Regions from separate parts of the Paenibacillus sp. FSL R7-0312 genome, predicted to be linked through region 2. Evidence: a T-box and tRNA genes for the amino acid it is inferred to sense, from the RefSeq annotation. Region 2 holds a T-box; the other holds one or more tRNA genes.

Region 1 (3,265 bases), 5.7 Mb from region 2:
CTGTTTAGCAAAAACACAGGTCTGTGCGAAGCCGCAAGGCGAAGTATACGGGCTGACGCCTGCCCGGTGCTGGAAGGTTAAGGGGAGTGGTTAGGGGCAACCCGAAGCTGTGAACCGAAGCCCCAGTAAACGGCGGCCGTAACTATAACGGTCCTAAGGTAGCGAAATTCCTTGTCAGGTAAATTCTGACCCGCACGAATGGCGTAACGACTTGGGCGCTGTCTCAACGAGAGATCCGGTGAAATTTTAATACCTGTGAAGATGCAGGTTACCCGCGACAAGACGGAAAGACCCCATGGAGCTTTACTGCAGCTTGATATTGAATTTGGGTACGATCTGTACAGGATAGGTGGGAGCCGTTGAGGCAGGAGCGCAAGCTTCTGCGGAGGCGCCGTTGGGATACCACCCTGATCGTATCTAGGTTCTAACCTAGTACCCTAAGCGGGTACGGGGACCGTGTCAGGCGGGCAGTTTGACTGGGGCGGTCGCCTCCTAAAGAGTAACGGAGGCGTTCAAAGGTTCCCTCAGAATGGTTGGAAATCATTCGCAGAGTGCAAAGGCATAAGGGAGCTTGACTGCGAGACCTACAAGTCGAGCAGGGACGAAAGTCGGACTTAGTGATCCGGTGGTACCGCATGGAAGGGCCATCGCTCAACGGATAAAAGCTACCCTGGGGATAACAGGCTTATCTCCCCCAAGAGTCCACATCGACGGGGAGGTTTGGCACCTCGATGTCGGCTCATCGCATCCTGGGGCTGAAGTAGGTCCCAAGGGTTGGGCTGTTCGCCCATTAAAGCGGTACGCGAGCTGGGTTCAGAACGTCGTGAGACAGTTCGGTCCCTATCTGTCGTGGGCGCAGGAAATTTGAGAGGAGCTGTCCTTAGTACGAGAGGACCGGGATGGACGTACCGCTGGTGCATCAGTTGTTCCGCCAGGAGCATGGCTGAGTAGCTACGTACGGACGGGATAAGCGCTGAAAGCATCTAAGCGTGAAGCCCCCCTCAAGATGAGATTTCCCAACTAGTAAGACCCCTTGAAGACGACGAGGTAGATAGGTTGGAGGTGGAAGTGCAGCAATGCACGGAGCTGACCAATACTAATCGGTCGAGGGCTTATCCAAATTTCTTAGAGCGCAGATTCGTTTCGGATTCAGTTTTCAGGAATTAATTTCCTGTGCGGATTTACATGGCTACCATTTATTTGGAGAGATACCCAAGTGGCTATAAGGGGACCCTCTGCTAAGGGGTTAGACTGCGTAAGCGGTGCGAGGGTTCGAATCCCTCTCTCTCCGCCATTATAAATCCAATACTTGTAGTGTGGCGGCGTAGCTCAGCTGGCTAGAGCGTACGGTTCATACCCGTGAGGTCGGGGGTTCGATCCCCTCTGCCGCTACCATACATACCCGGAGGCTTAGCTCAGCTGGGAGAGCATCTGCCTTACAAGCAGAGGGTCGGGGGTTCGAACCCCTCAGCCTCCACCATTTTTAAATTTTAGATCCGCCTTACACCGTGCCGGTGTAGCTCAACTGGTAGAGCAACTGACTTGTAATCAGTAGGTTGGGGGTTCAAGTCCTCTCGCCGGCACCATTTTTACAACAAATTGTGGAACCGTGGTGTAGTTGGCCTAACATGCCTGCCTGTCACGCAGGAGATCGCGGGTTCGAATCCCGTCGGTTCCGCCATTTTTTTTGTTTTAAGGCTTATTTTATGGCTCGGTAGCTCAGTCGGTAGAGCAAAGGACTGAAAATCCTTGTGTCGGGGGTTCGATTCCCTCCCGCGCCACCATTATGGAGGCTTAGCGAAGTGGCCAAACGCATCAGACTGTAAATCTGCTCACGTACGTGTTCGGTGGTTCGAATCCATCAGCCTCCATCCCTTTTTATGAGCCATTAGCTCAGTTGGTAGAGCACCTGACTTTTAATCAGGGTGTCGAAGGTTCGAGTCCTTCATGGCTCATCCTAATTCAGAAGTCATCACTTTCATGTGATGGCTTTTTTTATGTTTTCAGGAGGTCTGTATAATAAAAAGTATATAAATTACCCGGAAGTCGTTTAAAATAGCTCCCCTCGTTTAATTATAAGTCTATAATGCTGTAGAAATGAGGGAATGACAATTGATATATGATGCGATTATAGTGGGCGGCGGTTTTGCGGGGCTTCAGGCGGCTATTCAATTGGGACGTTACTCGGTCCATCAGGTGCTTGTAATTGATGCAGGAGGCGGAAGATCAAGCATATGCCGGAATTATCATAATATATTGGGCTGGCCTGACGGTGTGCCGGGTGAGGAACTGCGGGCCAGGGGGAGGCTTCAGGCGGAAAGGGCAGGTGTAACGTTTCAGAAGGATAGAATAGTTAAGGCCGAGAAGCCGGATGAATTATTCATACTTCACGGAACCGGGGGGCAGCAATATGTAGGCCGGACTCTGTTGCTTGCTACTGGAGTAATGGACCGGTTTCCTGAGCTGCCGGGCTTACTGCCTGCCCTTGGTATGACAATCTATGTTTGCCCGGACTGTGATGGCTTTGAAATTCAGAACCGGCAGACCGTATTGATAGGCTCTGGTGATGTAGGCGCTAATATGGCTTTTGTTTTAAGGGAACGCACAGGTGATTTGACCTACATTAATCATGAACGTACACCCGTTTCGGCGGAAAATCGTAACCGGCTGCAGGATGAGGATATACAGTATATCGAAGAACCGGTTGCCCGCATTGAGGAAGAGAACGGAAGAATTAAGGCGGTAGCCATGGAGAACGGTGAGGTGCTGTCGGCAGAGCGCGGGTTTATTGCTTTTGGACAGAATCCGGTACATTCTGAGCTAGCCGTACAGCTGGGAGTAACGCTCCATAAGAATAAGCATGTGGAGGCGAATAAACGCTCATTAATGACTAATATTGAGCATGTATGGGTGGCAGGAGATGTTGCAGTGCATGCGGAGCAGGCGACGGTCGCTATGGGTGAGGGAGCCATTGCCGGGATCTGGATGCATAAGACTTTGAAAAAGATGAATCCGGTAATTCTGCCTCCTTCGAAGAAGCATTATGCAGCAAAATAGACTTTTGATACACTGCTGATCAAATGTCACTCAGGGTTCAGAAGAGCTATTCCGCAATTTGCAGCAAAATATGATAAAATAGGCGAAAAGAGCAAAAGTGGTGGAGAATGGTGACGATGGATAGTGAGGTTTTGCGTCAAAAATTGGAGCAACTCACCGGAAAGAGAACCGGAATCAAGCAGCTCGGGAGGCAGCATTCAGCTTCTCT
Region 2 (3,265 bases):
AGCGGATCTAAAACAAGCCACGATGCCAACTTCGTTCTATTAAAATTCCTGTAAAGCAGTGTTCCTACAGAGAATATTTGGACTTCCGGCCGCTGTTGTCCCCAGATTTCTTTATTTATACCGCTCTTCGCGGTTGAAATCCGGTGACAAAGGCGGACGCTGACGCTCCTACAGTTCCAAAATCCCCCTCCGGTCCTTCTATTACAGTCATTTCTATAGAACAGCCGTCATCGGCTTGCCAGTATCCAATCCCACGCACCCCGCACACCCGCCAAATCTCTAAATCCCCTTGAACTGCTTCACAAAACCCATATCATTCGTGTAGAAGTAGCGGATGTCATCGATTCCGTATTTCAGCATCGCGATCCGTTCCGCACCCATACCGAATGCGAAGCCGCTGTAAACTTCAGGGTCGTATCCGCCCATCCGCAGCACATTCGGGTGAACCATACCTGCACCAAGGATCTCCAGCCATCCACTCTGCTTGCAGAGACGGCAGCCTTCGCCGCCGCATTTGAAGCAGCTTACATCCACCTCAACGCTCGGCTCGGTGAACGGGAAGAAGCTCGGACGCAGGCGGATGCCGGCCGTAGGACCGAACATCTCTTTCATGAACTGCTGCAGTGTCCCCTTCAGGTCGCTCATCCGGATATTACGGCCGATGACCAGACCTTCAATCTGATGGAACTGGAAGGAATGGGTCGCATCGTCATCATCGCGGCGGAACACTTTGCCCGGACAGATGATTTTGACCGGAGCTTCGCCATTCATAGCCTGCATGGTGCGGACCTGCACCGGAGAAGTCTGTGTGCGCATCAGAATGTCTTCCGTTATATAGAAGGAATCCTGCATATCACGGGCCGGATGGTTCTTCGGCAGGTTAAGGGCTTCGAAGTTGAAGTAGTCTGTCTCCACTTCCGGTCCTTCTTCAATCTGGAAGCCCATCCCGATGAAAATATCCTCGATATCCTGGATCACCCGGCTCAGCGGGTGAACTCCGCCCTGCGGCAGGCCGCGGCCCGGCAATGTAACATCAACCTTCTCCGCATTCAGACGGTTCTGTGTTTCCTGCTGCTGGAAGAGCTCCTGCTTCGCGCCGATGACCTCTTCAATGGCACTGCGTACCAGGTTGGCCACTTGGCCGATCACCGGACGTTCCTCTGCGCTGAGCCCGCCCATACCGCGCAGAACTTCAGTAAGCTCACCTTTTTTACCAAGGTATTTCACGCGCACATCATTCAGAATCTGCGGATCGGTTACCTCCTGCAGCTTCGCCAATGCCTCGGCCTTCAATGCTTCCAATTTCTCTTTCATGCCTTGTACTGCCCCCTTAAATCTCGTATTGTTCAACAAAAAAAGGCCTTTCCTCCCGGTAAAGGGACGAAAAGACCGTGGTACCACCCTTGTTAGACGGCTGCAGCGCTTCCCTTAAGAGCAATATTCCCTCTTTCGGTGCGGTGGAGACCTGTCTCACTTTAACAGAAATAACGGTCTGCGGCCGGTATCCCCTACTGTCTCCCTCAAGGCGAACCTGAGTGGAATTCAGGGAACTGCTCCGGAGTGAACTTCGGCAGCTCTGCTCTCTTAGAAACGCTCTCAATCTGCGGCGCTTCCTCCCTGTAAGCCAGGCACTGCGTACTTTTCTCCATCAATGCATTTATGCGGATTGTGTCAAATACACTCGATCTTCCAGTTCAGAAGATATGTCTATTTATTATATGCAAAAACAGCGCTTTTGACAAGTTGCACAATTTTAGGTTAATTTTTATCTTCCTTTAAGCTTCCTTTAAGCTTCAGCACCGTTTGAAGGGCTTTTTTTCAGCAGACGTTCAGCCGGATTTGATATTTTCCCTATTGAGAAAAGCCTAGCTGTCCTTATTTTGAATGCGGCAGCTTTGGGATCGTATCGGCTTTTATACAGGGAGGGAATTTCATGCTTAAACGAAGAAAGGCATTTGTCCTGCTGTTACTCAGTACATTTGCTGCAAGTCAACTCGCGGGGATCGCGGGAACCACGGCGTTTGCTGCCCCGGCCAGTACAGCCACTGCCAAAACAGCGGCCACAGTAACGGAAGTCTCCACACTCACCGGTCTCAGCGCGATTAAGCTCGGCACTACGCTTAGTGTGAAGCTGAGCCATGTAGGCATTCAGAGCCAAACCGGAGGTAATATTCTCACCTATACACTCACTTATACTAACAATGCTGGCAGTAGCGTCAATCTGGTGAACTATTTCTCCAAGATTGTGACTACCGGCGGCAGCATCATCAAGGGAATCCCCGTCACCGCAGACAGCACTACCAAGAAGATAGCTGCGAAGCAGAGCACCAGCATTACATATTATGCGAATATCGGAACAGCCGCCTCGGTCAAAGGGCTTAAAGTCAACATGTACGGCTGGAACTTCAGCTCCGATAATTATGAACAGCGTATAGGTACTTTTACCGTTCCGTCTAACTATTCGCTGTCCGCCCTTAAGGGTGAGATCCGCAAAGTTGAACTAAGCAGCATTCCGGTCAACACCAAAGCTGAATCTGTGCAAATCTATAAATATAACGGCAAGGTCTATGCCAAGGTTGGACTGAGCTTAACAAATCTGGGCACCAAGGTGCTTACAGACCCGGGCTACAGCCTGTACCTGAAATCCTCGGGCGGCTCTACCTTCACGCTCACGCTGGATGACAGCAGCTCTGAATACAAGATTCAGCCTCAGGAGAAGAAGACGCTCTACTATATGACTGAGATTCCCTCCTACATGAACGTCACCAAGATGACGCTGCAGATCGCCAAGCTGGATGAAGGGCTGAAGCTCTATCTTCCGGTCTCCTCCTATTCCCTTCCTGCTGCGGGTACAGCTGATTTCACCGTGGCGGCTGGCTATACCAAGAAGATCTCCATCGACAGCAATATTGTAGACATGAAGCTCGCGGACGCAAGTGTGCATGCAGACAATGGCAACGCCGTGTGGAGTTATCAGCTCACCCTTAAAAATGCCGGCACCAAAGCAGTGACTTTACCTGCGTATGAGCTTGCTGTCAAATCCGCTGAAGGCTATACCTTCCCGGTAACAACGACTGCGTTCAGCTCCCTTACCTTGAAGCCGCTGGAAGAGAAGCTGATTGAACTAACCGCCAGCGTTCCGCTTGAACTGGGTCAGGATACGCTCGAACTGCAAATGGTTGCCCCTGCGGGCAGCAGCACCAGTACCACCACAAGTAGCACCAGCAGCACCAGCAGCAACGGCAGCAGTGAGAGCAGCAGCAGT

Evidence for each region. A T-box is a leader RNA that pairs with one kind of tRNA and senses whether it is charged. The one in region 2 lies ahead of pheS (phenylalanine--tRNA ligase subunit alpha), so its partner is inferred to be a tRNA-Phe.
Region 1: it encodes a tRNA-Phe, which carries the amino acid that the T-box ahead of pheS (phenylalanine--tRNA ligase subunit alpha) is inferred to sense. The anticodon was not compared.

Annotation. Positions count from the first base shown of each region.
Region 1 is NZ_JBBORE010000001.1:1,213,485-1,216,749, reverse strand. Features, by position in the region: rRNA gene MKX70_RS05120 (23S ribosomal RNA) at 1-1,120, shown strand, start outside; tRNA gene MKX70_RS05115 (tRNA-Ser) at 1,203-1,294, shown strand; tRNA gene MKX70_RS05110 (tRNA-Met) at 1,319-1,395, shown strand; tRNA gene MKX70_RS05105 (tRNA-Val) at 1,405-1,480, shown strand; tRNA gene MKX70_RS05100 (tRNA-Thr) at 1,511-1,586, shown strand; tRNA gene MKX70_RS05095 (tRNA-Asp) at 1,604-1,681, shown strand; tRNA gene MKX70_RS05090 (tRNA-Phe) at 1,709-1,784, shown strand; tRNA gene MKX70_RS05085 (tRNA-Tyr) at 1,789-1,871, shown strand; tRNA gene MKX70_RS05080 (tRNA-Lys) at 1,883-1,955, shown strand; gene MKX70_RS05075 (NAD(P)/FAD-dependent oxidoreductase) at 2,113-3,057, shown strand; gene MKX70_RS05070 (PucR family transcriptional regulator) at 3,174-3,265, shown strand, end outside.
Region 2 is NZ_JBBORE010000001.1:6,953,230-6,956,494, forward strand. Features, by position in the region: gene pheS (phenylalanine--tRNA ligase subunit alpha) at 280-1,314, opposite strand; T-box leader at 1,374-1,661, opposite strand; gene MKX70_RS30175 (hypothetical protein) at 1,934-3,265, shown strand, end outside.